DNA from 3 places in the Alteromonas lipotrueae genome. Region 3 is predicted to be linked to each of the others. Evidence: predicted binding sites of a transcription regulator. Region 3 holds the regulator's gene; each other region holds the start of a gene.
What was found. Region 3 encodes LexA, which represses DNA repair genes until DNA is damaged. Its sites were predicted from a motif close to TACTGTATNNNNATACAGTA; they were not measured.
Positions count from the first base shown of each region.

Region 1 (10,158 bases), on a different contig from region 3:
ATCTCTGGTCCATTTGGGGAATTCTTCGCAAAAGAAACCGAAAACGAAATGGTATTTGTTGGCGGTGGTGCGGGTATGGCGCCAATGCGTTCGCATATCTTCGACCAACTTCGTCGCTTAAAAACTGATCGTAAGATGAGTTTCTGGTACGGTGCTCGTTCACTTCGCGAAATGTTCTATACAGAAGACTTCGATGAGTTAGCTGCAGAAAACGATAACTTCAAGTGGCACGTTGCCCTTTCAGATCCTCAGCCTGAGGACAACTGGGAAGGTTACACTGGGTTCATTCACCAAGTTCTTCTTGAGAACTACCTGAAAGATCACCCTGCGCCAGAAGATTGTGAGTTCTACATGTGTGGACCACCTATGATGAACGCAGCCGTTATCAACATGCTGAAAGACCTAGGTGTTGAAGACGAAAACATTATGCTTGATGACTTCGGTGGTTAATCCGAAAATCGACAAGTGAGTAAAGGGGGCGTAAGCCCCCTTTTTGTTTAGTTAAAGGACCCATAACGTGATTCGATTCTTTGCCAGAATAGCATTAGCAGTTATTGCTATGAGCATCCTCTTTATTGCCAGTTGCAGTGAAAAACCCCTTTCGGTAGTACATCTGCAAGGCCAAACCATGGGCACGACTTACAATGTTAAGTACGTACTAGGTGAAGGTGAGGCGGCAGTAGAAGGTTTGCAGGAAGAAATTGACGCTAAGTTAGTTAACATTAATAAAATGATGTCGACTTACGATACAACGTCTGAGTTGTCTCGTTTTAACCAATACCGATATTCAGATAACTTTGCTGTGTCTCAAGAGACACTTACCGTGGTTACTGAAGCCCTTCGCTTGGCCCGTTTGAGTGACGGTGTGCTAGATGTTACGGTTGGGCCCTTGGTCAATCTATGGGGATTTGGCCCGAATAAACGGCCAGAAAAAGTGCCAACCCAAGCAGATATTGATGCAGTTCGCGATTACGTAGGTTTTGAGAAATTATCTACTACGCCAACCGGCCTTAAGAAAGCAAACCCCATGCTGTATGTTGATTTATCAACGATTGCTAAAGGTTATGGTGTTGATGAAGTGGCGGCCATTTTAGATGCCCATGATTTAGAGCATTATCTTGTAGAGATTGGCGGTGAAATGCGGGTTAAAGGCGAGCGTGGTGATGGCAATGAATGGCTAATTGCGATTGAAAAGCCGGTAACGACAGAACGCGCGGTACAAAAAGTGGTGTCTATTGGCACTAATGCTATAGCGACTTCGGGTGATTACCGTAACTATTACGAAGAAGACGGTAAACGTTATTCTCATTTGATTGATCCGAATACCGGCGCACCGATAACCCATGATTTGGTGTCGGTTACGGTGGTAAACCCATCTTCAATGATTGCTGATGGCTTAGCCACAGCGTTTAATGTAATGGGGTGGCAACGTGCAATCGACCTTGCAGAGCAAGAGCAACTTGCTGTATTCCTCATTCGTCGCACAGCCGACGGATTTGAAGAGTATGCCACGCCAGAATTTGATAAACTGGTAGAAGTAAATAATTAAGGAGTAGGCTATGTCTACGTTTATTTTAGCATTCGGTTTCTTCCTCACTATGGTACTCGCCATGGCTGTTGGCTACCTGGTGCAGCGCAAAACTATTTCGGGTAGTTGCGGTGGACTAGGCGCATTAGGTATCGCTAAAGCATGTGATTGCCCCGAGCCTTGCGACAGGAAAAAATCTCGTATGGAAAAAGAAGAAGCGAGAGAAAAGAAATTGAATGAATGGAAACAAAATCAGATCCTTTAATCTGATGATGTAGTTAACCTAGTGATGTAAGTAGGCGCTGATAAAACAGAGCCTTTCACAACATTGGATCACACTATACGGCAATAACCGTTCCTAGATAAAAGCGCGATAGGCTGCAAGCTTACCGCGCTTTTTTTATCTAAAACGATACGCCTATTTTGCCCATTCACTCATAGTTCGCGCAAAGTGGTTGCTCACTATTCATCGTATACAGTGGTAAGCCTAACTGATATGTTCTAGAATACTGTTTTTACATACAGCATTTTTTTAAAGGCTTGTATAATAAGAGCTAGCAACTTAGGGGCGGCTTAGGGGCAGTTTGGGAGCATACACCATGCGAAAAATCATCCATGTAGATATGGACTGCTTTTATGCTGCGGTTGAAATGCGTGACAACCCTGCGTTACGCAATATCCCTATTGCCATTGGTGGAAGCTCTCAGCATCGAGGGGTTATTTCTACCTGTAATTACCCCGCCCGTAAATATGGCGTTCGTTCCGCCATGGCCACCGCTTATGCATTCAAGCTTTGCCCAAATCTCACCTTAGTGAAAGGGCGCATGGAGGCTTACGTAAAAGAGTCTCAACGAATTCGCGAAATATTTGCCGACTATACCGATTTAATCGAGCCACTTTCGTTAGATGAAGCTTACCTCGATGTGACCAATAGCCAATATTGTGGTGGCAGTGCCACGTTAATAGCCGAAGAAATTAGAAGTCGAATTGAGTCAGAGTTGGGCTTAACCGCATCGGCGGGCGTTGCACCCTGTAAGTTCGTAGCAAAAGTGGCCAGCGATGAAAATAAGCCTAATGGTATTTGTGTCATTACTCCTGATAAATTAGATAGTTTTGTGAGGGGCATGCCTCTTAAAAAAATTCCAGGGGTAGGTAAGGTGACAATGCTAAAGCTACAACGATTAGGCTTAGCTACCTGTAACGATGTGCGCAGTTATCCTTTTGAGCGCATACAAAAGGAATTAGGTAAATTTGGTGCGGTATTATGGGAGCGTGCGCATGGTATTGATGATCGAGAACTGTCAGTATCAAGAGAGCGTAAGTCTATAGGCGTAGAGCGCACCCTAAGCAACGATATTCATTCGATGGAAGAATGTAGAGACTTTATGCCTCATTTACTGGAAAAGCTTCAGGAACGCATTCAGGCGCATGAAAAGCGCACAGGCAAACCTGTTCGTATTCGTACTCAAGGGGTGAAACTTAAATTTCAAGACTTCCAGCTAACCACGGTTGAGCATCGATGCCCTTCGTTAAATGCGCATTACTTTGATACCCTACTAAAAGAAGCTTACGAGCGCGCTAAAGGCCGTGGTATACGCTTAGTTGGGCTACATATTGGTCTTGGTGAGGCACAAACCATACATCAGCTCCCTTTGCCCCTAGAAGGTGAGTAGAAAAGTGAGTAGTAAAGAGCGTAGACTGGTGTGTACATAGGTGAATAGCCGCAAAGTACGGGAAACCTTATCAGACGCTTTATGAACAGAGCCCGAATTTTACCGTATTCAAATTAACAAAAAAGTGAAAAGCAGGAACCATCATGACTACCCCGGAACCTAAAACCCAAGAACTTAAAACCCCAGGTCGATACCGCCATTATAAAGGCAGTGATTACGACGTTTACGAAGTGGCGATACATTCAGAAGACGAGTCTTCCTTAGTGGTATATCGTCCATGTTATGGCGAAAAAGCCCTGTGGGTTCGTCCATTAAGTATGTTTCAAGAAGAGGTGGTGGTAGAAGGTAAGTCAGTCCCTCGATTTGCTTATATTGGTGAGATCCCAAACGACGAAAAAATGATCTGAACCGCAAACTAAGTCATAGTGTACTTAGATCTATTTAATAATAAGCACTCTTTAAGGGAACCCTAATGACGCACAAACTTACCCGAAGTTTTCTACTTGCTGCAAGTTTAGTATCGACCACCTTCATTCCAGCCGCTTTTTCGCAAGACCGTTTCGAAAAGGTTGAAATAGAGGCAACAGCACTTAAAGGTTCTGTGCATATGTTGACGGGGATGGGCGGTAATATCGGCGTTTCTGCGGGTGACGATGGCATTCTAATTATTGACGATCAATTCGCACCTCTAGCTGAAAAAATTGCGACGGCACTTGGCGAGCTTGGCAGCGATAAGCCCAAGTATGTGATTAACACCCATTACCACGGCGACCATACAGGCTCAAATGCATTTTTCCACAGCCACAAAGGCGCGACTATATTAGCCCACGATAACGTGCGCATTCGATTAGCCAACGATGAAAAAGTATCGCCAGATGCGCTACCAGCTATCACTTATGAAAACGGCATTAAGTTACATTTTAACGGTGAAACCATTCACATTATGCATCTTGAATCAGGGCACACCGATGGCGATAGCATAGTATGGTTTGAACAGCCGGATATCATGCACACGGGTGATTTATTCTTTAATGGGTTATTCCCATTCATCGACTTAAATTCTGGCGGCAGTGTTAAAGGCTACATCGAATCAGTCAAGCAAGTGTTGGCGAAGATAAATGACGATACTGTGCTCATTCCTGGTCATGGTGAACTTAGCAATAAAACCGAGTACACCAATTTTCTTGCCATGATTGAAGAAACTTTTGCCTTTGTAAAAGCGCAGAAAGCAAAAGGCATGAGCCTTGAAGCAATTACTGAAGCAGGGCTCGATAGTAAATGGCATAAGTGGGCATGGAGCTTCATTTCTGAAGAGAAGTGGATTGCAACATTATACAAAGGCGCTTAGTCGAAGCACGTAGAGCCACTTTTAAAAACAAACAAGGAGCAGCTAAGTAGCAGCTCCTTTTTTTAGTTATCGGTAAGCATAGAAATTTTCGCTTTATCTAACCATTTTAATTGCGCCAGCGGATAGCCCAAAAAGAATTTTTCTCTTGATAAAATAATTCGATTTTCAATGCGCTTAATACCAAGCTCTTCTCTGTCACTCAGCAAGGTACAGGCATCATTTAGTTTGGCGATATTCGCAAAACAACTGAACGACACATAATCCACTTTTCCTGTAATCTGCATGCAATCCATGAACTCTGGTATTTCTTGAATAGCAGCAATAAAGCGCCGTTTAAATGGGGCACTATTGTCATGCAAGGTAAATTCAACATACGCGAAAACATGTTCGCACATGGCTTCAATATTCACATCAGCGTGAAAGGTGCGAAAGTACCCGGCTTCTTTTAATGCTTTTACTCGCTGAAAGCAGGCGCTAGGGGAAAGGTTAACTCGGCCCGCTAATTCCACGTTGGTGAGGTCTGCTTGCAAATGCAATATAGCCAATATTTTTTGATTGTAACTATCTAAATGAATAATCTTTTTCATAAGGTGGTTTCTGTTGGCTTAAACACACGAGTTACTACATTTAGAACTGTTTTTCGCGCTGAATTCCTTTTCTCCTTGTCCATCATGTTTACCCCTGTTGCCGCTATCTACTGCGCTGACTTTTTATTCTGCGACGACAAGCTGTGTACCGGGCGGGTGACTTTATTCCTGCGTTTAACATTTGCGCCATAGCCGCGTGGATAACCGGTATCCTGTTTAGCTTTTCGAGCGCTGAAACTGGGCTTTTTATCACCCCTATTGAAGCCATAGACGCCTTAATTATTTCCTTAGCCAGCTACCTTTTTTTATCCCGCGCAATGCGAGTTCTTACTAATAAGACCGCCATAAAGAACAGTGCCAATAGCGCTACACCCGCAACCATAACCGCAACCAAAGACACCACCGAAAGAGAAAACCTATGAAAGAACTAAGCTTTCAAGATATGAAAGACATTTTGCTAGGCTGTACTGTGCTAGGCACCGGGGGCGGTGGTGAAATGAGTGAAGGCCTAGAATTAATTAACGAAGTGATAGAGAAAGGATTACCACTTCGGCTTGTAGGGCTAGATGAAGCCCCCGACGATGAATGGATTTGCACGCCTTATTTGCTCGGCGCCCTCGATTTAACGGCCAAAGAGGCCGACGAATACAAAGCCTTACCCAGAAATGCTGAGCCAGCTATATGCGCCGCGTTTAGCCGCATAGAGTCTTATTTTGATAGAAAGTTTTATGGCACGGTATGCTGTGAAATGGGCGGTTCCAATACGGCTGTGGCATTTTATACCGCAGCGTTAAATGGTGGCGTGGTGATTGACGGTGATCCCGCTGGGCGGGCTGTACCTGAAATAACCCACTCAACCTATTATCTAAACGGACTTGATGCCGCGCCTGTTATTGCCGCCAATAGCTTTTGCGAAATCTTCGTGTGTGAAGGGTTGCATGATGACCAAAGAGCCGAGCACGTTATGCGTGCACTTTGCCGAGTTAGCGCCAACGACATTGCGGCTATCGACCACGCTATGCCGGTAAAAGATATCCGTCATGCCCTTATTGGTGGAACTATTTCAAAAGCGTGGGCGCTAGGTAAAGCAGTGTCGGCAGCCAAACAGCAAGGTGCGGATATTGCCAAAGTGATTGCAGACGTTGGCAATGGTTTTGTTGCCTTTAGAGGCAAAGTGACAGCCTTTGAATTTGATACCATAGGTGGCTTTTCTGTCGGAACCGTTGATTTAGCTGGCGCAGACAATGATGAAGGGAATGACGCAGGACATACCTACCAGTTAGGGGTTAAGAACGAAAACCTGGTCAGCTACTACGATGGTGAAGTGGATGTGACTATTCCAGATCTCATTTGTGTAATTGATGAGAATACCGGTGAGCCAGTGACCAATCCGCATTATGAAATTGGCCAATCGTTAGCGGTGATTATTTTGCCTGCGCCTGATGCATTTTTAACCCCAAAGGGCTTAGCTACCTTTGGTCCAGCGTATGTTGGTGTAGATGCGCCTTATCGCCCAGCTAGCTTGCAAAACAGGCACAATAAATAGGTGTAAATTAGACGTATTGCGCGTTGCTTAGCGCGCCAAGCTTGTTTATGCTCAAGCCTGTTATTATTAACGTTCTAAAAAAGGGTACATCGTGTGTGAACTGCTTGGCATGAGTGCCAATACGCCAACTGATTTGTGTTTTAGCTTTACTGGCCTCACCCGACGTGGTGGCGAGACAGGCCCGCACAAAGATGGCTGGGGCATGGCATTTTATGAAGGCAAGGGCATTCGCCTTTTTCACGATCCAGAGCCCTGTGCCACGTCTCAAATTGCAGAGTTTGTATCTCACCTGCCGATTAAAAGCGAAACGGCTATTTGTCATATTCGCCAAGCTAATGTAGGCAATATAAACCTTGCTAACACCCACCCTTTCACCCGTGAAATGTGGGGTAAGTATTGGGTGTTTGCCCACAATGGGCAGCTGCCTAACTTTGTACCTCGTGAAGGCATGTATGAAGCCGTTGGGGATACTGACAGCGAAGCCATGTTCTGCGACTTAATGAATCAGGTGCGCGAGAACTTGCCTCGTGATGCGATGCCGCAACAATTGGCCGATACACTGGTGGATATCGCAAAAGGCTACGCAGAGCAGGGCGTATTCAATTGTTTATTAAGCAATGGCGACTGGTTGTTTTCATTTTGTAGCACCAAAATGGCGAGCATTACCCGCCGTGCCCCGTTTGGCCCAGCTTGCCTCAGCGACGTGGAGGTAGAGATTGATTTTGCTGCAGAAACCACACCCAACGATGTGGTGAGTATCATTGCCACTGCGCCACTAACCCATGACGAACAATGGGATATTTACGAGCGTGGTGAATGGAAGCTATGGCAGCAAGGCGAGGTGATTGCCAGCGGTAAAGTGGATGTTCCTGTGCACAAATCTGAAGCGGCCATGACAAGCCCGAGCCCTGATCCTAGCGCTAACTCACTCTAGTTCAACCCTTAGTAAGTCACAACTGTCACGTAATTGTCACCGTACTGCAATTGACTTCTATCCTTACATATCTGAACATTCATATATTATAAATTTCATATGTGACTTGCCGGGGCATACGTTAATGCTCCGCAGTTCTATGATGTTTCAATTATAAATGGACGGGTATGAACAAGTGGTTAGGGTTTAATTACGGCGCATTTTTTGTTGTGCTTTTCGGCATTACCTCATTATGCACGATCGTTCCACTTACCAGCCATGCCCAAGGGTTTACTGTTGAAGGTGAACTTAGAGGCAGATATGAAAACCTAGACGGCCAATTTAGGGCCGGCGAGGAAGGGAGCGACGAGGTACTACTTTTTCGCACTCTACTCCATGGGAAGTACCGTTATGAAAACATCACGATAGGCATAGAAATTCAAGACAGTCGCAGTTATTTGGGAGATGAAAGTACTCCCTTGTCTAGCAGTTTTGTGAATACGGCTGACGCCCTACAAGCATATGTGGCGTTTTCGGGGCTGCCTAGTCTGCTTAGCTATGTACAACCGCAAAGGCATTCCCAGCACACACTCACTGTAGGAAGACAAACGGTGTCTATTGGATCGAAGCGGCAAATAGAGCGGGTAAGCTACGCCAATGTCATTAAAAGCTACACAGGTATTTATTCCCAGACGACCACCGACAGTAGTAATGAACTTCATGCCTTCTATGTCGTGCCGATTGAACGATTGGTCGATGACAAAGATGAGGTACTATCTAATCATTGGCAAGCAGATAAAGAGCAATGGGGGCGACGCATATGGGGTATTCATTATCGTCACGCAGATACACTACCTTCACTCGTTTCAAATTTATGGACGGAAGCATTTGTATACGGCTTCGATGAACAAGACCGGCACCATACCCCAACCCCGAATCGTCACTATCTCACCTTGGGTTTTCGGATTTTTCGTAAACACAAACCACAACAATGGAACCTCGATATAGAAGTTGCCCATCGACAAGGCAGTCGACATAGTAGCAGTGACGTGACAGACAACGATGATTTGGCCGTAAGTGCGAACATGTTATTGTTCCGTGTGGGTTACACCTTTAATCACTGGCTAAACCCTAACTTAGCCTTTCAGCACTATTACACCAGTGGCGATGATAACCCTAATGATAACCGCTATGGTCAGTTTGAACGGTTATTTGGCGGCAGGCGCACCGACTTAAACAATACTTCTATTCATGGGCCGTTAACACCTGCAAACCTAACCGCGACAGGGGTTCGCGTTGAGTTTCGTCCAAATGCAAACTGGGATGGAAGGATTCATTATTCTGCCGCTACCTTGTCGTCAAACACGGATAGCTTTGTTATTGGTAAATATCAGGATCCGTCAGGGCAAAGCGGTGATGATATTGGCCACACAGTCGATTCCCGTATCCGTTTTTGGACAGACGATAAAACGTGGATGTTTGATGCAGGTTTCTCGCTATTGTTCGCGGGCAATTACCTTGAGTCGTTACGAGCGCAAGAGGGTTTGCCTACCTCCACCACCCGCTTCGGTTATGTGCAATTGAGCTATCAATTTTAGTCAAAGAAGCGTGATTGCGTTTATTAACGCGTAAAGGTACTAGCTGTTAAGGGCCTCTACAATCAACGACTGAATTTTTTGATAGCGTAGTGGCAACGAACGGTGGGGAGTTTTCACAAAGTAAAGAGGCTCCGCAACATCGTTTGTTGCAGGGTATATCGTTAAACTTTCAGTGGCGTTGGCAAAGCTATCTAGTACTTTAATGGGCAGTACGGTAAAGCCCAGCCCTTTGCTTACGGGCAATAAAATTTGAGACAGCTGATTAATGTAACCACGCTTTGGCAACCGACTAGGATCTAATTGCATTAGCGCTTGCTCGCCCGAGTGGCTAAAGTAAAGTTTTAGGTAGTGCATGGCGTCGGGGTGGTTAATCAACCCAAGCGATAGCAAGATATCGGCAATGTCTTTTTCTTGGCTACTTGCACTATTGTCAGCACTATTATCAGCACTATTCGTACTTAAATTACCAAGAGCACCTTTGGGCAATATAAGCCCCAAAGATTCGCTACCGATTTTTTCAGAGGATAACATCTCTTCATCAGGTTGTTGCGTGACGATGCCTAACTCTAGGCTAGAAGCGTGAATGCTATTGAGGATGGTTCGGTTGGGCGCAACTTCTAAATGTATACTCAAACTCGGATGGGCAACCTGTAGCTCAACAAGTACAGGGTACAAACGCTGAGCCAACGCACCCGAGCAACCAATTACACACTGTCCTTCGTAGGGCGCATCAAACTTTAAGCTTTCTATGAGTGCCTGTTCATGCTTACTCAAGCTTTGCGCATAGTCGTAAACTCGTTGCCCTTGTTCAGTTAGCTCTACACCTTTACCTAGGCGAATGAGTAACTCACAGCCACAGGCTTCTTCCAATTTTTTTATGTGTTGGCTCACACCGGGCTGCGTCATAAATCGTTGTTCTGCGGTACGGGTAAAATTCCCCGTTTCTACTAGCACTTTGAACGTAT
Region 1 covers NZ_JAESDJ010000011.1:78,409-88,566, forward strand. Annotated here, with positions in the region: gene nqrF (NADH:ubiquinone reductase (Na(+)-transporting) subunit F) at 1-450, shown strand, start outside; gene KYS23_RS15070 (FAD:protein FMN transferase) at 518-1,549, shown strand; gene nqrM ((Na+)-NQR maturation NqrM) at 1,560-1,793, shown strand; gene dinB (DNA polymerase IV) at 2,128-3,201, shown strand; gene KYS23_RS15085 (DUF1653 domain-containing protein) at 3,345-3,608, shown strand; gene KYS23_RS15090 (MBL fold metallo-hydrolase) at 3,674-4,549, shown strand; gene KYS23_RS15095 (Lrp/AsnC family transcriptional regulator) at 4,612-5,136, opposite strand; gene KYS23_RS15100 (hypothetical protein) at 5,280-5,558, shown strand; gene KYS23_RS15105 (DUF917 domain-containing protein) at 5,555-6,682, shown strand; gene KYS23_RS15110 (class II glutamine amidotransferase) at 6,774-7,616, shown strand; gene KYS23_RS15115 (alginate export family protein) at 7,784-9,193, shown strand; gene KYS23_RS15120 (LysR family transcriptional regulator) at 9,233-10,158, opposite strand, start outside.
Region 1: dinB (DNA polymerase IV) is a predicted target of LexA. The motif match lies at 2,036-2,055, and genes of this name have one in related genera.

Region 2 (10,158 bases), on a different contig from region 3:
GCGCTACTTGGCATGGTGATTTGTCTTGCCATTCTTTTTAATATTGTGGCAGCAGCTCTTGCTGGTGTGTTCGTGCCCTTTATCTTAGACAGACTAAAGATAGATCCAGCGCTATCTGGCTCGGTTATTCTTACCACGGTAACTGACATTGTAGGCTTTGTTGCCTTCTTAGGTTTAGGCACGCTATTTCTGTTATAGCTGGAAAAATAGGTAGGGCCTGTTGACCTTTTCTGTGCATTTTGACCGCAGTATGTGTGCTGTTTAGGTAAGGCGAATGGTTGCAGGTCAACACGCCCTAGACAAACTTTATCGAAAAATACGCCCATTCTGGGCGTGATAGGCTTGTTATCTAGAGCAAGGTAATGAACACTACGCGCCTTTTTTCAGCCTTAAAAAGTGATAGTAAACTATGCGTGCTCAGCAAGCCAGTGCTGCCCAAGTCGGAATAATTTGTGCCATCGCGGCCTACACCATGTGGGGCATAGCGCCAATCTACTTTAAACAGCTTACTATATTGCCCGCGGCAGAAATTCTAATGCACAGGGTAATTTGGTCGGTGTTGGTGCTGGTAGGCTTGATTGCTGGGTTAAAGCAGTGGCCCAAGGTTGCCGCAGCTTTGCGAAATAAAAAGGTGATGCAGGTGTTGTTTATTGCCGGCATTTTGCTGGGGGCAAACTGGCTACTGTTTATTTGGGCGGTAAATAACGACCATATTCTTGATGCTAGCTTAGGTTATTACATCAATCCCCTCATTAATGTGTTTCTTGGGCGGCTTTTTCTAGGAGAAAGACTAAGAACGTTTCAGCGAGTGGCGGTAGTACTCGCTATTGTTGGTGTAGCTATTTTGATTTTCTCTTACGGTCACGTGCCTTGGATTGCACTTATATTGGCGGGCAGTTTTAGTATTTATGGCATTTTACGCAAGCAGGTAGCCGTAGATTCTTTACCGGGTCTTTTTATAGAAACCTTAATGCTATCACCTTTGGCAATAGGGTATTGGCTGCTATTTGGATCGGAATACAGCAACCTTTTTAATAACGATGCTAACTTAAACATGCTTATTTTAGCGGCCGGTATTGTGACCACCGCGCCCTTGTTATGCTTTACCGCAGCGGCACGGCGTATCATGTATTCAACGTTAGGCTTTTTACAATACATAGGGCCAACACTCATGTTCGTGTTGGCGGTCCATTTGTACGATGAACCGTTAGATGAGGCTAGGCTAATCACCTTTGGTTTTGTGTGGTTAGCACTTGCAGTATTTAGTGTCGATTCCCTTATCGCCTACAAAAAGCAGCGAAAAGCCCTAAGGGCATCGTTAAAGGCGACTAACGAAACCAGTGAAACTCAAACCTCTTGAGTTTCTCCGGTTACATGAACTTGATTACGACCTGCATTTTTTGCTTTGTACAAAAGCTTATCGGCACTACTTAGCAAGGTTTCAATATTTTGCGTAGGGGTATTACAAAGGCCAATGCTACAGGTTACATTTACGCTTTCTTCGCCTAACTGAACAGCGGTTTTCTCTAACGCGTTTCTGAATCTATTCAACCGCTCTTGTGCGTTATGAATGTCAATTTTAGGCAAGTACACGCAAAATTCTTCCCCACCAAAACGTGCAACCAAGGTATCGTTAAAATGAACTTGTAACAGGTTAGCTACCGCTTTGAGCACAAGGTCGCCGGCATCATGCCCGTAGGTATCGTTAATGCGCTTAAAATGATCAAGGTCGATAAGTGCTAAAGCATGCTGCTCAGGTAGCTTTTTATACTGCACGGTAACGGTATAAAAGAAATGGCGGCGGTTAGGCAACCCAGTTAAATAGTCGGTATTGGCAGCGCGTCGAAAGGCTTCTACGCTTTCAATATATTCAATATTCTGCATTACGCGGCATAAAAACTCTTCATGACAGTAAGGTAAATGCAAAAAATCGTTCGCCCCGCTTTTTATGAAGTGCGCAGACATGAGCGGACGTTGGTCGCTTGCTAGGCCTATAATGGCTAACTGCTCTTTTGAAAATGCTTTTCGAAGGCCTGAAATAAATTGCGTGCCTGTCATATCGGGAAGCGCGTTATCGGTGATAACCAACCTGATATGCGCATGCTCAGCCAGTATGCTCATGGCATCGTTGGCAGTAGGGCAGTCGTAAACCACAAAATTGTGCCGATAAAGCAGTGATAGCATTTTTCGTCTAGATGAGCGGTGAGTACTTACTACCACAACACCTGTAGATTTGTTCTTCTCTAATCGAAACAGTAAACGGCTTAAGTAATCGTAATTTTGCGCGTTTTCTTTGGGAATGTAATCAACGACGTCTTTTTCTAAGACCTTGTCTCGGGTTTTCGCTTCTAACGTATCGGTCGTGACTATGGTTGGAATGAAGGCGTCAATGGCGAAGTCGATGGCTTCGCCATTCGACGCATCAGGTAAGTTATGAGCAACAATGGCGCACAAGAAACTTTCTGGCATCATAAGCGCAAAACGTGCGCTCGCTTCCGTTAATGAGTGAGCACCCACAGGGGTTAGCCCTGCTTTTCTGACAAGTTTTGATACAACGTCTAAATTTTTATCGCTGTTTTCTATCACCAGCACATTTTGCGGCATATTTTTCTACTTGGGTTCAGGCTTCTTGCCAGATGACTATGCTTTTTCCAATTTAGCATAGGCGAGAACGAGCCATTTTGTACCAAATTCGTCAAAATTAACTTGTACCCTAGCGTGTTCACCACTGCCCTCGTAGTTTAATACTATTCCTTCACCGAACTTGCGATGAGCCACTTTTTGGCCCAACTGAAAGCCAGTTTCTTCAAAAGAGGCATGTGAGGTCGCTTGGCTGAATCGATTATGTATCGGTCGAGAAATCGTAGACTTGAGCCTTACTTCTTCAACACAATCAGCAGGAATTTCACGAATAAAGCGAGATGCCGTGTGATATTTGTCTTGCCCATATAAACGGCGGCTTTCCGCGTAGGTAATATACAGTTTCTCCATCGCGCGGGTCATGCCCACGTAACACAGGCGGCGTTCTTCTTCCATTCTGCCTGGTTCATCATTGGTCATCTGGCTTGGAAACATGCCTTCTTCAACACCGGCCATAAATACCATAGGGAATTCGAGCCCCTTTGCGGTGTGAATAGTCATCATCTGAACCGCATCTTGATCGGTACCCGCTTGGGTTTCGCCCGCTTCTAACGAGGCGTGAGCAAGGAAGGCTGACAGCGGCGTCATTTCTTCTGCTTCGTCGGGTACGGTAAATTGCTTACAAGCCGTAACTAATTCTTCTAAGTTTTCTAGGCGCGCTTGGGCTTTCTCGCCACGTTCGGCCTGATACATGGCGTACAAGCCTGACTGCCTAATTGCCACATCGGCGTGTTTTTCTAATGGCTCGTCTACGGTAGCTTGTTCAAGCTCGGTAACTAACAGCACAAAACTTTGAAGGGCGTTAAGAGCACGGCCTTTTAGCGCATTTTCATTAATGAGTAGTTGGCTAGCCTGCCACATTGAGCAGTTATGTGCTCTGGCAGCTTCTCGTACTTGTGAGAGGGTCTTCTCACCCATACCGCGAGTTGGCGTGTTCACCACACGTTCAAAGGCGGCATCGTCATGAGGATGATTCATCATGCGAAGGTAGCCAAGTGCATCTTTAATTTCTTGGCGTTCGAAGAATCGAAGACCACCATAAATGCGGTACGGTGTCCCTTGGTGAAGTAAGGCTTCTTCTAATACCCGTGACTGAGCGTTATTGCGATATAAAATGGCGGTGTCTTTTAACGCATTGCCTTGGTTCAGCCAGTCTTTAATTTTCGACACAATAAAGCGGGCTTCATCTAACTCATTAAACCCCGCATAAACAGAGATGGGCTCGCCATCGTTGCCGTCTGTCCAAAGCTCTTTGCCTAATCGGCCCGTATTATTATCAATAACCGTGTTGGCGGCTTTCAAAATGGTGCCGGTAGAACGGTAGTTTTGTTCTAATCGAATGGTTGTGGGGTTATTGAAGTCTTTTAAGAAATGCTGAATATTATCAACGTTCGCACCACGCCAGCCGTAAATAGATTGGTCGTCATCGCCCACAATCATAATATTGTTTTGATTGCCGCTACACAGCATGCGTAGCCACGCGTATTGGATGTTGTTGGTATCTTGGAATTCGTCAACTAAGACAGCGCGGAAGCGTCGTTGGTAATTGGCGAGTACTTCTGGGTTTTTAGCCCAAAGTTCGTGAGCACGTAATAACAGCTCGGCAAAATCCACAAGCCCTGAGCGGTCGCACGCGTCTTGATACGCGGCGTAAATTTCACGCATTTTTTGCTGGGTTTGGTCGTTGTGGGTTTCAATATGTTGAGGGCGTAGGCCTTCGTCTTTATTGCCGTTGATATACCACTGAATTTGACGGGGCACCCAGTGCTTTTCGTCTAAATTCATGGCTTTTAAGATACGTTTGATCAAACGGTATTGGTCGTCTGAATCAAGAATTTGGAAATTTTCAGGCAAATTAGCTTCTGCATGGTGGGCACGAAGCAACCTGTGGGCTAATCCGTGGAAAGTACCAATCCACATATTATTCAGACCGCGGCCCATTAACGATTCTATTCGCCCACGCATTTCTTTCGCGGCTTTGTTAGTAAAGGTTACGGCTAGTATGGAAAAAGGGGCAATGTTTTCCACTTCCATCAGCCATGCTATACGATGTACTAATACCCGTGTTTTACCACTTCCCGCGCCAGCTAATATGAGGGCGTTAGAAAGAGGGGCTGCTACCGCTTCACGTTGTTTGTCGTTAAGCTCGTCAAGCAGTCGGGATACATCCATAATATGGTCAACCTAATTTGTCTAGTTTCAATGCTGCAACATTATGCCAGCTGACTGTGAATTTATACAGGCTTGTTTGATGAAGCTGAGCGGCTAGTGGGTAACTTTTACGATGAATTTAGCCCTGTGAAGGTGATACCTGCCGTATTCACGAGCGGGTTATCGATAAGTTGAACAATTTTCACGCTTGAAGCGTAGTCTGTAGGTGTTGTTTTTATGATGGCTCATGTACACTTCGAGCCATTATGTTGCCTATTGCAATCTAGGCCTTTAGCGTTTTGTGCCATTTACCCGCAGTTAAGCGGGGTTTGAACTTTACTTTTACAGGAACTGCCTCATGCACGCACTCTCTCCATCGACTGACTTTTGGTTATCGTTAAAAAAAGAAGCGCAAACTGTGGCAAAAAGTGAGCCGCTATTAGCTAGCTATGTTCATGCCTGTATTTCAGCTCATCATAATTTTGAGTCGTCGTTAAGTTTTATTCTATCAAGCAAAATGGCTGATGAAGTGATGCCTGCTATTGCCATTCGTGAAGTGTTCGATGAGGCCTACTTGTTAGAGCCGTCGATTAGTGAGTCGGCTATGGCAGATATTAATGCAATTCGTGCGCGAGACGCCGCAGTAGATGACTTCTTAGTGCCACTTTTGCATTTCAAAGGGTTCCATGCAGTGCAAGTTCATCGTATGGCGCATTACTTGTGGTTGCATGGTAGACATCAACTTGCTTTGTTCTTACAAAGCCGAAACTCGGCTACCTTTGGCGTAGATATTCACCCTGCAGCGAAAATAGGTAAAGGGGTGATGTTCGATCACGCCACCGGTATTGTCGTAGGTGAAACAGCGGTTATTGAAGACAATGTCTCTATTTTACAAAGCGTCACGCTTGGCGGAACCGGTAACGAGTCGGGTGACCGTCACCCTAAAATTCGCCAAGGCGTGTTGGTTGGTGCGGGAGCTAAAATTCTTGGCAATATCGAAATTGGCGAAGGGTCTAAAGTGGGGGCGGGTAGTGTTGTGTTAAACAATGTTCCGCCGCACGTTACGGTAGTCGGTGTGCCGGCTAAAGTGGTGGGCCGCCCGGTATGCCAGCGTCCTTGCGATTCTATGCGCCAAAACGTGCTAGAAGACAACGCACCTTACTCGCAAAAGCCTTAAGCGCCAAAGCGCTACTTATCTGCTTTACTTACAGAAAGTAAGCTAGTTCGTCCAACGTATCTAATGCTACGTGAGGGAGTACAGATGCTCTCTCACGGGGTAAATGCATTTCTCTGTTGCAAGCAAACCAAGCAGACTGAAACCCCGCATTTATCGCCCCATACACATCTTTAATAATGTTATCGCCCACGTGCAGTATATGTCTGGGCGCTTCTCCTATAACGCTTGCTGCTTCATCAAACATAGCCCGTGAAGGTTTCATAGGTCGGCTAGTGCTGGCATGTAAAATGGTATCGAAATAGGGCGTAATACCTATTTGGTCAGCGTTTACATTGCCGTTAGTAATACCTACCAGTGTTATATTCTCACTTAAAATCGATAAAGTTTTATGCACATCATCAGTCAAATCAAACTCGCTTCTCGCACGGTAAAAACAGTCGAAACAGGCTTGCACGGCGGCATCTAACGTGTGGGTATCTTGGGATGGAATATCATGTATCAATGCTGCATTTAACACCGCTAAGCGAAGCTTTCCCATATCAGATGAATAGGTAGGATTCGCTGTAATTGCGTCGCGCTTTAGTTGTTGCCAGTGAGCGGACGGCAAGGCAGCCGCTTTAGGGTGATATTGCTTTAAATGCGTATTCAATGCCGCTTCTGCTTGGCGAATAATAGGTTCGTTATTGTATAAGGTATCATCAAGATCGAAGGTCATTGCCTTCACGGAATTAATGGCTCTGAAGAACTGCATAATAGTTAAAGGCCTATATTCAAAAGAGGATTATTTTTTGTGTGCTCTAGGGTGCGCGGCATCGTAAACCTTGGCTAAATGCTGAAAATCTAAATGGGTATACACTTGCGTGGTAGATAGATTGGCATGGCCTAATAATTCTTGCACCGCACGTAAATCGCCGCTCGACTCTAATACGTGCGTAGCAAAAGAATGGCGCAGTTTATGCGGGCTTACTTTCTGACTAAGGCTTTGTAATTCTGCCATTTGGTTAAGCCGATTTGCGACTTGGCGATTTGAAATGCGCGTTTTGCGCTTGCTTACAAAAATAGCGGGTTCATAGGGGGAAGCGTATGCGGGGCGCACGTTAAGCCAAGCATTCAGCGCCTTTTGCGCTTGTCGGCCAAGGGGCAAAATACGTTGTTTACTGCCCTTACCGGTCACTTTAATGGTGCCGTCTTTTGGGTAGTCGCTTAAATTTAGGCCGGTTAGTTCACTTAGTCGAAGTCCGCAGCCGTAGAGCAATTCAAACATGGCGACGTCGCGACAAATAATGCCTTCATCGGTATCGCCGCTGGCGGCTTGTTCATTCGCCAACAACTGCTGCATTTCATCAACGCTAAGCTGTTTAGGTAATGGCTTACCTTGTTTTGGGGCTTGAATACCTTCCACGGGGTTACTGAAAAGCTGTTCGTTATCAATAAGGTATTGGCAGAAGGTACGAAGAGCAGATAACCGCAATGCTATGCTACGGGGTTTATGCCCGTCCATTTTTGCTGCTGCCATTACGCGTTTCACATCAGAGGGTGTCATACCCGACCACTCGTAAAGCCCTAAAGTAATGGCAATGCTGGTAAGTTGTCTGCGATAGTTACTGATGGTAAGCGGCGATAAACCGCGTTCAACTTGTAGGTGGAGTAAAAACTTTTCAAGCCAAAGGTGGCAAGGTTCGCTAAGTACGGTTTCCGTTGTCACGAAAACTAGTACCCCATCATCTCAGGCAAAATAATATTAAGCACTTGCTGTAGCTGTTGTAGCAACAAGGTGTCCATATCAGGGGTAAAATGGCTTGCGTCACTGCTGCTAATACCCAAAATACCAATATCTTGGTTGTCGCCTAATAGCATTAGGGCAACAGATTCTGCGCTGCTATCTCCGAACAATAACTGGCGTTCGTGCTGCGATAATCGTCCGAAAAAGAAGTTCGACGTTTTAAAGCGTTTTTCGGTAAATAGCCTGCGTTGTAACTCAGGAATAGCGTGAGGGCCTTTGAAGCTTTTTATCACCGCAGAAGATAGCTGCAAACGTTCTTGCAACACATCTTCAAGGGTGAACTGTACTTCTGCCACACTTTCGCAACGCAGCAACTGCACGTTTAAGTCGGTGTACACGCGGTAAATTTTTTCGTTTTGCTTGGCAATACTCACCAGTTGCGTAAGTTTATAATTCAATTGGCGAACTTTTTTGCGCAATTGCTCACTTTGAATCTCAACCAGCGAGACGCTGCCTTTATGCGAATGAGGAATTTTGAGCTTTTCGAGTAGTTCGGGGTGTTGAGCAAAAAAATCAGGGTTTTCTAACAAAAAAGCGCGAACCTGTTCTGAGGAAACATCGCTGTCGCCAGAAAACACTTCTACTACCGACGATGCGCTAGCTTGTCCTGATAATTCACTCATAAATTTATATGTCCGTCGTACACATGGTCGGCGGGCCCTGTCATTTTCAATACATTATCTGGGCCTGGCCAACGGATCCGTAAACTGCCTCCGGGCAAATCTACCCGAACATCTTTGCTTAATTTACCTTGAATCTGACCGATTGCAACTGCTGCGCATGCACCACTGCCACATGCCAAGGTTTCACCCGAGCCACGTTCGAATACGCGCAATCGAATGTGTGATTCATTAATAATTTGCATAAAGCCCACATTCACGCCCTCTGGAAACCGTTCGTTGCGTTCAACGAGGGGGCCTATTTCTTTAACGGGAGCGGTATCTACATCTTCCACTTCCATTACGCAATGCGGGTTACCCATAGATACGGCACCGTAAAACAGGGTTTTATCGTTTACGCGTAATATATAGGTATTTTCTTGCTTGTTCGCTTTCAGTGGAATTTTAGCCGGCTCGAATTCGGGCTTGCCCATATTCACGGTAACTTGGCCGTCTTTCTCTAAGTACAACACCATTTTTCCGGCTTTGGTACTCACCACAATTTTATTGCGGTTAATTAAGCCCTTTTGCTTTACGAAACGTGCAAAGCAACGAGCACCGTTACCACATTGTTCTACTTCAGAGCCATCAGCGTTAAAAATGCGATAGTGAAAATCTTGTTCAGGATCGTAAGGCGGTTCAACCATAAGCAATTGATCGAAACCTATGCCGAAGTTTCGATTTGCTAGCTGCTGTATTTTGTCCTTCGAAAAAAAGACGTTCTGGGTGACATTATCAATCACCATGAAGTCATTTCCCAGACCGTGCATTTTTGAAAACTGAACCTGCATTAACCGCGCATCTTTATTATGAGTTTAACCCTAGTTTACGTAAGTTTGTGCTCACCTTTCCAGAGATCTTTTAGAATTTCTCTTTCACGTACCACAATCGTTGCATCACCATCTACCATAATCTCTGCTGGACGGCAGCGGCTATTGTAGTTTGATGCCATTGCAAAGCCATACGCACCGGCGCTTCGTACTGCTAGTAGGTCAGTTGGTTCGATAGCAAGTTCTCGGTCTTTACCGATGAAGTCACCGGTTTCACATACCGGGCCTACCACATCGTAATTGCGTGCTATGGCAGTGCTTTCTTGTTTTACTGGGATGATATTTTGCCATGCAGAGTAAAGTGCAGGTCGAAGCAGGTCATTCATAGCTGCATCAACAATAGCGAAGCTTTTCTCTTCACCTTCTTTAATAAACTCAACCTCAGTGACTAAAATACCCGCGTTTGCGGCAATAGCGCGGCCAGGCTCTAAAATGAGCTTAAGGTTCTCACGACCCACCATTTTTTCCGCCATCGCCGCAGCGTAAGCTTTCGGGTGCGGTGGTTCTTCATCGTTATAAGTCACGCCTAAACCACCACCAACATCTAAGTGATCAATGGTTATGCCGCGCTCGGCTAATTCATCGATAAGCAGCAATAAACGCTCTAGTGCATCAACAAATGGGCCAATTTCAGTTAATTGTGAACCGATGTGGCAATCCATACCTACTACATTCAAGTGAGGAAGTGATGCGGCAAGTTCGTAGGTTTGCAGCGCGCGTTCGCGGGCAATACCAAACTTGTTTGCTTTTAATCCTGTTGAAATGTACGGATGGGTTTTGGCATCTACATCTGGGTTGATGCGAAGCGAAATTGGCGCCTTTTTGCCAAGCGATTCTGCTACCGCGTTAATACGATGCAATTCAGGCTCAGACTCTACGTTGAAGCACATAATGCCTTGTTCTAACGCATAGCGTATT
Region 2 covers NZ_JAESDJ010000002.1:84,673-94,830, forward strand. Annotated here, with positions in the region: gene KYS23_RS03825 (magnesium transporter) at 1-198, shown strand, start outside; gene rarD (EamA family transporter RarD) at 410-1,360, shown strand; gene KYS23_RS03835 (GGDEF domain-containing response regulator) at 1,348-2,604, opposite strand; gene uvrD (DNA helicase II) at 2,641-4,812, opposite strand; gene cysE (serine O-acetyltransferase) at 5,150-5,968, shown strand; gene KYS23_RS03850 (HAD-IA family hydrolase) at 5,997-6,719, opposite strand; gene KYS23_RS03855 (tyrosine recombinase XerC) at 6,750-7,673, opposite strand; gene KYS23_RS03860 (DUF484 family protein) at 7,679-8,374, opposite strand; gene dapF (diaminopimelate epimerase) at 8,371-9,201, opposite strand; gene lysA (diaminopimelate decarboxylase) at 9,237-10,158, opposite strand, start outside.
Region 2: uvrD (DNA helicase II) is a predicted target of LexA. The motif match lies at 4,865-4,884, and genes of this name have one in related genera.

Region 3 (10,158 bases):
TGCAAGCCCCGTAAAGGCTGGCATTACCGCACCAAATACCATGATAAGGCCGTGCACAGTCGTCATTTGATTAAAGAAGTTTGGCTCAACAATTTGTAATCCAGGCTGAAATAGCTCAGCACGGATCACCATTGCCATGGCGCCACCAATCAAAAACATGATAAAGGCGAACCATAAATACAACGTGCCTATATCTTTGTGGTTAGTGGTAAACAACCATCGGGTTATTCCTTTTGGAATATGGCTATGATGGTCATGATCTTCGTGATGCGCCGAGGTATCCGGCGCAATGACATCAGTTGCTTTACTCATTACGCACTCCTAGTTCCCATTAACGACGGCGTTAACATCTTTAGCCTGCACCATATCACCCGTGTTATTGCCCCACGCATTTCGTTCGTAGGTCACCACAGCCGCAATGTCTTTCAGGCTTAACATTTTTCCGAACGCCTGCATGGCCGTACCGGTTTTACCGTTCAACACAATATCAATATGTGCAGTTTGGTCTTCAAGTACCATCTCACTGCCTTTAAGCGCAGGGAAAACTCCGGGTAACCCTTCGCCGTTAGGCATATGGCAAGCCGCACAAGTGGCGTTGTAAACCCGCTTACCTTCATCCATAAGTTCGTCCATCGACATATTCATCGACAGTAGACGTTGCTCTTCTTCTTTCGCTTGGCGAGCTGCTTCTTCTTGTTCATTCATCCAAGCATCAAATTCGGCAGGCTCTTTAGCAATGACCACAACCGGCATAAAGCCATGATCTTTTCCGCAAAGCTCGGCACACTGTCCACGATAAATACCTGGCTCGTTCACCTTTGCCCACGACTCATTAATAAACCCAGGATTAGCATCTTTTTTCACTGCAAAGTCCGGTACCCACCACGAGTGAATAACGTCATCAGAGGTGATAAGAAAGCGCACTTTTTGCCCTGTGGGGATCACCAACGGACGGTCGACTTCCAACAGATAGTTCGCGCCTTTTTCGAATTTGTTTTCAATTTGCTCTCGTTGCGTCGCCATTAACGAATAAAACTCAACGTCTCTGTCCATATACCGGTAATGCCACTTCCACTGAGATCCAGTAACGACAACGGTAAGATCAGGTTCACTGGTATCTTCCATCGCAATAAGGGTTTTAGCAGCAGGAATAGCCATAAGAATAAGAATGATGAATGGCACTACTGTCCATGCAATTTCCACTTTTACATTTTCATGGAAGTGAGCGGGCTTAGCGCCTCTGGATTTACGGTGCAAGTACATTGAGGCAAACATAACCCCAAAAACCGCAACAGCGATTGCGATACAGATAAAGAACATCAACATATGGAGGTCGTATACTTGACCACTTATGTCTGTTGCGCCTCGGCGCAAATTTATGGAAGAGCCTTCGCCCGTTGCTGCATCAGCAAACAGTAGTGGCGAGGTAAGCAAAAGTGGAAGCCCGTAAAGCCACTTTGTCGCTTGTGTCGCCGCTTGTGTCGTTACTCGTTTCACTCAACACCTCCGTTATAACAGAAGCATTAACGCATTAGATGCGCTGCGCTTCTGGCAACTGATACTCGAAATCCAACTTTTAACTTAACTGCCTAGCTTTAGTTGTAAAACAAAGTTACAGCTATTGTTATTATTTTGTTAAATACAGTATAAGAATTGCTCAATAAAACGCACAAGTCTAGTCTTTTCTAAGAAAAAACAATTGCAGCGTTTAATTTTTAATCAACGCGGTATGACAGAGAAGTGAATGACGTCACAGCGCATGGACGTTACACGGGTATTTAGCGAGCCCGTTTGAAACGCTCATTTTGAACGAGATGGGCGAATAGAAGTTGGCAATAAGTTTCTTATAATCAAAAGGTAGTTACGCACTTATGATTGTTTTTCAAACAAAACAGATGACTAAAATAGCGCTAGTTAGCACTAAAAAAGGTGACATAAATAGGAGAAAATATGCGGGAGCGGTATCTGGTGGCTTTTGAGGGATTTCTTAGACTTAAATACGATTATTGTGTAAGCAAGGTATGGTAAACATACAAAAAAGCGGCCTATAAGCCGCTTTCTTTACTAAATAGCTAAAAGGTTACATCCAATCAGCATTTCGAATAACACCAACGGCAATCCCTTCAATGGAAAAAGGCTCTGACGCTAAGTCGACTTTAATCGGTGAAAACTCGTCATTTTCGGCATGAAGCAATACTTCGCGGCCACGCTTTTCAAGGCGTTTAACAGTAACGTCCTCATCGACACGTGCTACTACCACCTGCCCATTATGGACATCCGTCGTGCGGTGCACGGCTAACAAGTCACCATCAAGTATACCAATGTCTTTCATACTCATACCGCTTACACGAAGTAAGAAGTCGGCGTGAGGCTGAAACAGGGCAGGGTCGACCTTATAATGAGACTCTATATGCTCTTGCGCTAGAATAGGCTCGCCCGCAGCCACTCGGCCAATAAGAGGAAGGCCTTCTTCTTCAGGGGCTTCATCTTCAAGAGGAATATTAAGTTTAATACCACGAGAAGTGCCTGGAAGGATTTCGATGACGCCTTTACGGGCCAACGCTTTTAAATGTTCTTCAGCGGCATTCGCAGAACGAAAACCTAAATGACGGGCAATTTCTGCACGGGTAGGCGGCATGCCAGTTTCGAGCATCGTTGTTTTTATAAGCTCGAGAACTTCTGTTTGTCTTGCTGTGAGTGGGCGCATAAAAGACCTGTCTGTCTATACAGTTCCTGTAAGTATATACACCTAAAAGGAAATGACAAGCACTAAGCGTTGCAAAGCATGTTTTTTACTCAGGCCAAATCACAACAAAAAAGCGACCATTAAAGGCCGCTTTATCTATCACTACTATTCAGCGTGACTAAAATTTATATTGCAAACTCACGCGAGCATTAAGCGGCTCGCCGGTGGCAATATTGTTGTCGTTATGTGCTGATGGGAAATAGTCTTCGTCGAATACGTTTTCCACATTTAGCTGAATTTTAATGTCTTCGCTGTAATCGTAATACACTGCAGCGTCTACGCGAACAAAATCAGGTAGTTCGACGGTATTGTTTAAAGACGCGTACTGCTCAGATTGATAAATCACGCCTAATGCAACACGCCATTTATCGTTTACTTCATATTGGTTCCATAACGTCAGCATGTGTTCTGGTAGCTGTGCTAAATCACGGTTCGCCAATGCGCCATCTACAATGCGGCCCATTTCTTCGCCATCAAGGTTGCTATACCCAGCATTTATTACCCAACGCTCTGAAAGCTTGCCCACCACCTGCACTTCAAAACCTTTGGTTTCGGTGCCGGTTAAAATAGACGCTTCTGGATTGTTAGGATCTTGCGCTGTGCCATTTTCACGTTCAACTTCAAATGCCGCTGCTGTTACGCTAAGTGAGTCAGAGAAATTCCACTTTACGCCAATTTCTTTATTTTCAAATTCTTCAGCTTCCAGCGCTTGGCTTGTAAGCGACAGAGAAAGGAATTGGTCACCTGAACGAGGTAAAAACGATTTGCTGTAACTGGCATAAATCGAAACAGATTCCGCTGGCTTGTAAATTAGGCCAACACGGGGTGACACTTGTGAATCAGAACTAGATAGGAAACCGCTGTTACCATCGTCAGCACCGTTAGCCACTTCAATAGTGTCTACCACATCGATATCAAAATTATCGTAGCGAAGACCGGCCACCACAATCCAATGCTCGTTAAGCTTAATTTCATCTTGCACGAAAGCTGAGGTAAAGGTGACGTCTGATGCACGATTTCTTACCGGATCTGTCAGCGTCATTGACGGAATAACCAGGGGGTCGCTAAACACGAAGGATACTTGGTCGTCTTGACTGTCTGCAAAAAACGCATCACGACGAGCATTTTCTGTATCTTGGCTGCCGTACTCCATTCCTGTTAGTAAGGTATGGTTAATATCACCTGTTGCAAACTGCCCAATAAGGTTTAATTGAACCAGCGCATTTTCACGAGTGGTGGTATCACGATACCCATCTAACGTAACCGTGCCTGCATCAGCGTCAAAGTTAACGGGGTACAAGTTTTGGTAAGCTTTATCATAATCAGCAAACTGAACGGTACCGTTCAAGTTCCAATTTTGCGATAGTGCATGATCAACACGAACACGGGCAATATGCGCTTCAAGGGTAGTATTGTTGAAGTCTGGAGCACCAAAGTAGGTGTCGTCAAAGCCTTCAAGCGGTGCACCATCTAATGAGGGTATACCTCTATCGACTAAACGATCATCATTTACGTATTCGTAAGATGCAACCACCGTGGTGTCGTCGTTAGCCATCCATGTATAAGTTGGGTTAATGGCGTAACGTTCACCATCTTTAAAATCACGATGATTATCAATACTGTCAAACACACCGTTAAAACGAAAAGCATTATTAGCATCTATGGCTTTATTGGTATCAACACTAATAGAACCAGCGCCAAAGGTATCAATACCTGCTGACAGTGTGGTGAAATCTTCTGCGCTACTGGCCACTTTAGTCACACGGTTAACTACGCCACCGCCTCCACCACGGCCGAATAGTAAGGCGTTCGCGCCTCGTAATATTTCTACACGCTCTAGGTTATACAATGGGCGAAAGTACTGAACGTCGTCACGAAGACCATCAACAAAAAAGTCGGCGGTGGTGTTCTGACCACGAATAGTCACCTGATCGCGATGGTCTTCACCTAGGCCAATGCTCACACCTGGGGTGTATTGCATAACATCGGCAATACTAAACAATGCTTGCTCTGAAATTTGTTCTGCGCTTACAACAGATACTGACTGGGGCACGTTAACCAATAATGTAGGGGTTTTAACCGCTGTGGCGACTTGTTGACCAAAGAATGCGCCGCGTACGGTAATACGTTCAACGCTTTCATCTGACTCAGCCATATCGTCTTGTGCGAATGCAGATGTGCCATAAAGAGCTAAAAGAACAGCAGTAGAAATAGTTGCTTTACCAAGTTTCAAGCAAGTCTCCTCAAGTGATAATTCAAACAGTATTGAAAATGATAGATATTCTTATTTAGAGCGGATTCTAGTCAGATTTATTGGCAATTAAAAGGTGTATTAATAAAAATTAAACTTTTGTTATAAATGAATGCGTCAGCTTGACGAGACAGTCTATTGAAACAATCCTCACGAATGGAATCAGTACCCTTAATGGTATTTACGTCAAGATGACAAGTTTGCCATTAAAGCATAAAGTAAACCTTCTTCTAACTATGCTTAACCAGAGTATTGAATTCCATCATGTTGCATTACCTCGACTATACCCCCGAGTTAGCCCCCCATTTCGACCGCATAAATAGAGAGTGGATAACCAAAATGTTTCATTTAGAGAGCATTGATGAGGCTGTTATTGGCTACCCACAGCGCAATATTATCGATAAGGGTGGATACATTTGGTTTGCTGAACACCCGGACTTTGGCATTGTAGGTACATGCGCATTAATGAAAAAAGGAGAAGGGGTATTCGAACTTACTAAGATGGGTGTGGTCAGTGAAGCAAGAGGATTAAAAGTAGGGGAAGGCTTGTTACAACATGTGTTGAATAACGCCCCTACCATTGCTTTTAATACATTATTTCTTTTGACGAATAAGAAGTGCGAGGCCGCCATTCATCTTTATGAGAAAAATGGCTTTGTTCATTGTGAAGAAATCATGCAAAAGTTCGGCTGTGCCTATGAACGCTGCGACGTAGCGATGCATTACAAAGGTGCAGTTACCAACTGATGTATGAGTAAAAACACGCTCAATCGATTTGCTATGGCAACAATTTATACTAATGACTCTTTCAAACAGCCCCATGGCCTCTGCAAGACATTGCACGAGATGTGGTACACTTCCCCCGTTTTAATTTCATAGGATTACAGAATTCATGTCGTGGATGCGAAAAGCCCTTTTGTCGCTATTTCATTATCCTGTTAAGTTGCTGGTTAAAGCCCACAGCATTCCCGTAAACGTAGAAACTGAGCTTGGCATTGATAAATCGAAGCCCATCGTTTACTTGCTTCCAGCAAACTCGGTAACCGATCAATTAGCGCTTAGAATGTCAACAGAAGCACTAGGCCTACCGAGCCCAACAGATACGCTTACGTTAGCGGGCAGAGAATACCCTTCTACGTTATTTTTGCGTAAAACCCAGCCGATCTTTCGTTCACAAGCAGACGATACGGGAATTGAAGATGTATTTACTGACTTATTTCATCTGCATAGAGATCATCACCAGTTAGATCTCCAAGTGGTTCCGGTGTTTGTCACCTGGGGCCGAGCGCCTGGCAGAGGCACACCAGGATTAGCCGACCTTATTGCCGACAATGCAGCGCCAAGTTGGCTAAGAAAACTCTTTATCGTGATATTTTTAGGCCGCGACAATTTTATCAATTACTCAAAAGCCGTATCAGCTCGCGCCATGTCAAATCAACATGGCAGTGATAAAAGCATTGCACACAAGCTAGTACGTGTAGCAAGCACTCACTTTCAGCGTAAACGCCAAAGTATGACCGGCCCTACATTGTTAGAGCGCCAAGAGTTGAACAACAGTGTACTAGGCTCTGATGCCGTGCGCCGTGCTATGGCTGAAGAATCACGCAGTAAAAAAATCACTCATGAAGCGTCTAAAGATAGAGCGCAATCTTACGTTACCGAAATAGCCGCCGATTACCGCGAAGGACTTATACGTTTTGGCGACCGACTGCTTACTCGCATTTGGAACAAAATTTACAATGGTATTAGTGTTGGACACTCTGAACGTATTCGAGAATTAGCCGCAAACGGCCATGAGATTGTTTACGTGCCTTGTCACCGCAGCCACATGGATTACCTTTTGCTGACCTACGTGATTTATCATGAAGGCATGGTAACCCCTCACATTGCTGCTGGTATTAACCTAAACTTCTGGCCGGTTGGGAAAATTTTCCGCCGTGGTGGTGCCTTTTTCTTACGCCGTAGCTTCGCCGGTAATAAGTTGTACACCGCTGTATTCCGTGAATACTTAGAGTTACTTTTCAATAAGGGCTATTCAGTTAAGTATTACCCTGAAGGTGGCAGAAGTCGCACTGGCCGTCTTATTCCGCCCAAAACAGGCATGCTAGCCATGACCATTCAGGCCATGCTGAAAGGCGTAAACAGGCCAGTTAGCTTGGTGCCAGTCTATATTGGCTACGAAAACGTGATGGAAGTGAAAAGCTACCTGAACGAGCTTAAAGGTACTAAGAAGCAAAAAGAATCGAACTGGCAAGTATTCTCGGCTATTCGCAAGCTTAAAAACTACGGTCATGGTTATGTAAACTTTGGTGAGCCTATTCAGCTGAATCAATTTTTGGAAACCCATGTGCCAAACTGGCGTGACTGCCGCGATGCCGAGCCAGAGAAAAAGCCTGCATGGCTAACGCCAGCGGTAAACGAGTTGGCCAACAATGTAATGACCCGGATTAATCGCGCAGCAGCGGTTAATGGCATGGCGCTAACGTCGCTGTGTTTGCTGTCATCGAAAACACAAACCATGAGTGAGTCTGAGCTTAAACAAGCGATGGGCGACTTTATCAGTTTGTTCAAAAATGTGCCTTTCAGTGCCGATGCCACTATACCCGATGCTAGCGGGAAGGAATTGTTTGACGATACCTTGAAGCTTGGTAAGTTTGTGATTGAGGAAGATGACTACGGTCGATTAATCAGCCCAAAACCTAAGTCGGCAGTTTATCTCACCTATTATCGCAACAATATTTTGCACTTATTTGCGTTGCCTGGCTTAATTATGGCCTGTGTATTTGCGCACAAAGGCACAAGTAAAGCGACAGTATTCCAGTTAATTGCTGCGTTATACCCGCTGCTACAGCGCGAGTTATTTTTGCACTTGTCTCAAGACGAAGCCCTTGCTCACACCGATGCGCTTATTGATGAATTGGTCGACCAAGGCCTTCTGCGTATAAAGGGCGGTGACTTACTTCCACCTGATGCTCAGCAAAAGCAGTTTCATTCAGCATGGCTATTGAGCCGCTGTATGCAAGAAACCTTGCAGCGTTATGCGGTAGTACTGACTATTTTAGACAAGGAAAAAGTTATTAGTCGTGGTGCGCTCGAACGTACCAGTCGCCAAGTGGCCGAACGCTTGTCTACCCTTTATGGGCTAAGCTCACCTGAGTTTTACGATAAGAACGTACTGTCTAGCTTTATTAGTGCGTTAAAAGATAACCATTGGTTAGACTCTACAGAAGATGGAAGCCTGAAATACTCTGAAGAGTGTGAAGCGCTTCGCGAAGACGTGATGGCGTTAGTTTGGCCAGAAATGACCCAGCATCTTGAGAATGTGGTATTGCATAACTAGTTTACTTCGTCGATTGGGATGCAGCTAGCTGCTACTCGATAATAGGCTGCACACTGAAGAGACTGTTATCGATAACGTGAAAAAGCCGAAACGTTAAATCGTTTCGGCTTTTTTATTGATTTGGAATACGCTTTACCTCGCCCCAAGGTAAACCATGCTTAACGTGAAGCGAAGTAAAGCGAAAACGGTTTGCTCTTTACTTAGATGATTGTGACAAGAAGAACTTATAAGCAGGGTCTTGTGTGACTTCATCTACTTTGTAGCCAAGTTCAATAACATGTTCATTGAAGGCCTCTCGGCTTTCAGGGGCAATATCGAACCCAACCAACACTAACCCTTCTGCTGCACCGTGGTTACGATAATGGAACAAGGTAATGTTCCACGATTCACCTAAGGTGTTTAAGAAGGTTAGCAGTGCGCCAGGGCGCTCTGGAAATTCAAAGCTGAACACTTGCTCGTTTAGAATGGCCGGTGGTCTTCCACCCACCATATGACGAACGTGTAGTTTGGCTAATTCGTTATTGGATAAGTTAAAGCACTGGTAGCCTTTATCTTCTAAGTCGCTTTGCAGGCTTAAGAACTCTTGCTGGCCGCCTTTTAATTTAACCCCAACAAAAATATGGGCTTCGTCATCATTCGCGTAACGATAGTTAAATTCGGTAATTGCCTTTGCGCCAACACATTCACAAAACTGCTTAAATGCCCCTTTGCGCTCGGGTATTTTCACCGCGAATACAGCTTCTTTTTGCTCGCCAAGTTCACAGCGCTCAGACACATAACGCAAGGTATGGAAGTTAATATTAGCGCCGCATAAAATGCCGCCTAGCTTTTTACCGGTAAGGTCGTGTTGCTTCGCATACTTTCGAATAGCCGCCACAGATATCGCACCAGCTGGCTCTGCAATAACCCGCGTATCATCAAAAATATCTTTAATGGCACCGCATATTTCATCGTTACTTACCGTCATGGTTTCATCAATTAAGCGATTACACAGCCTAAAGGTTTCTTGGCCCATCACTTTAACGGCAACGCCATCGGCAAAAATACCTACGTTTTCAAGCGCAGCAGGTGCACCTTCTTTTTGCGCTAGGGCAAAACAGGCAGACTCTTCCGATTCAACTGCAACAATTTTAATCTCAGGCTTTAATTGCTTTAAGTAAACCGCAATACCTGCCGCTAAACCGCCACCACCTAGCGCAACAAACAAAATATCTAGGTTAGGGTTTTGCTCTAGCAATTCGCGAGCAACCGTTCCTTGCCCCGCAATAACATCAGGGTCATCGAACGGCGGCACAAAGGTGTAACCATGTTCTGCACAAAGCGCTTTCGCGTGACCACTGGCTTGGTCGAAACTAGTGCCATGAAGTACAACGTTTACATGGTCGCCGCCAAAACGACGCACCGCATCCACTTTGATGTCTGGGGTAGTTTCAGGCATCACAATGGTTGCCTGAATGCCCTTGCGCCTAGCGCTGTACGCCAAACCTTGTGCATGATTACCCGCTGAAGCACCGATAACACCTGCATTAAGTTGTGCTTCGCTTAACGAGCAAATACGGTTGTAAGCGCCACGCAACTTAAATGACTTTACCGGTTGCTGATCTTCACGCTTTAAAAATATTTCATTGCCTAACTCGGCAGACAACAACGACATGTAAGAAAGCTCACTGCTTACGGCTACGTCGTAAACAGGGGCTAATAGAATTTTCTTTAAATAGTCGTGATCGCTAACGGTCATAGATTTTCCAGTTTCGATACATCACGTACTGCGCCTTTATCCGCACTGGTGGCCAATGCAGCAAAGGTTTTCAATGATGTTGA
Region 3 covers NZ_JAESDJ010000009.1:69,271-79,428, reverse strand. Annotated here, with positions in the region: gene ctaD (cytochrome c oxidase subunit I) at 1-312, opposite strand, end outside; gene coxB (cytochrome c oxidase subunit II) at 322-1,497, opposite strand; gene lexA (transcriptional repressor LexA) at 2,081-2,707, opposite strand; gene KYS23_RS13470 (TonB-dependent receptor) at 2,865-4,979, opposite strand; gene KYS23_RS13465 (GNAT family N-acetyltransferase) at 5,262-5,744, shown strand; gene plsB (glycerol-3-phosphate 1-O-acyltransferase PlsB) at 5,890-8,337, shown strand; gene ilvA (threonine ammonia-lyase, biosynthetic) at 8,534-10,075, opposite strand; gene ilvD (dihydroxy-acid dehydratase) at 10,072-10,158, opposite strand, start outside.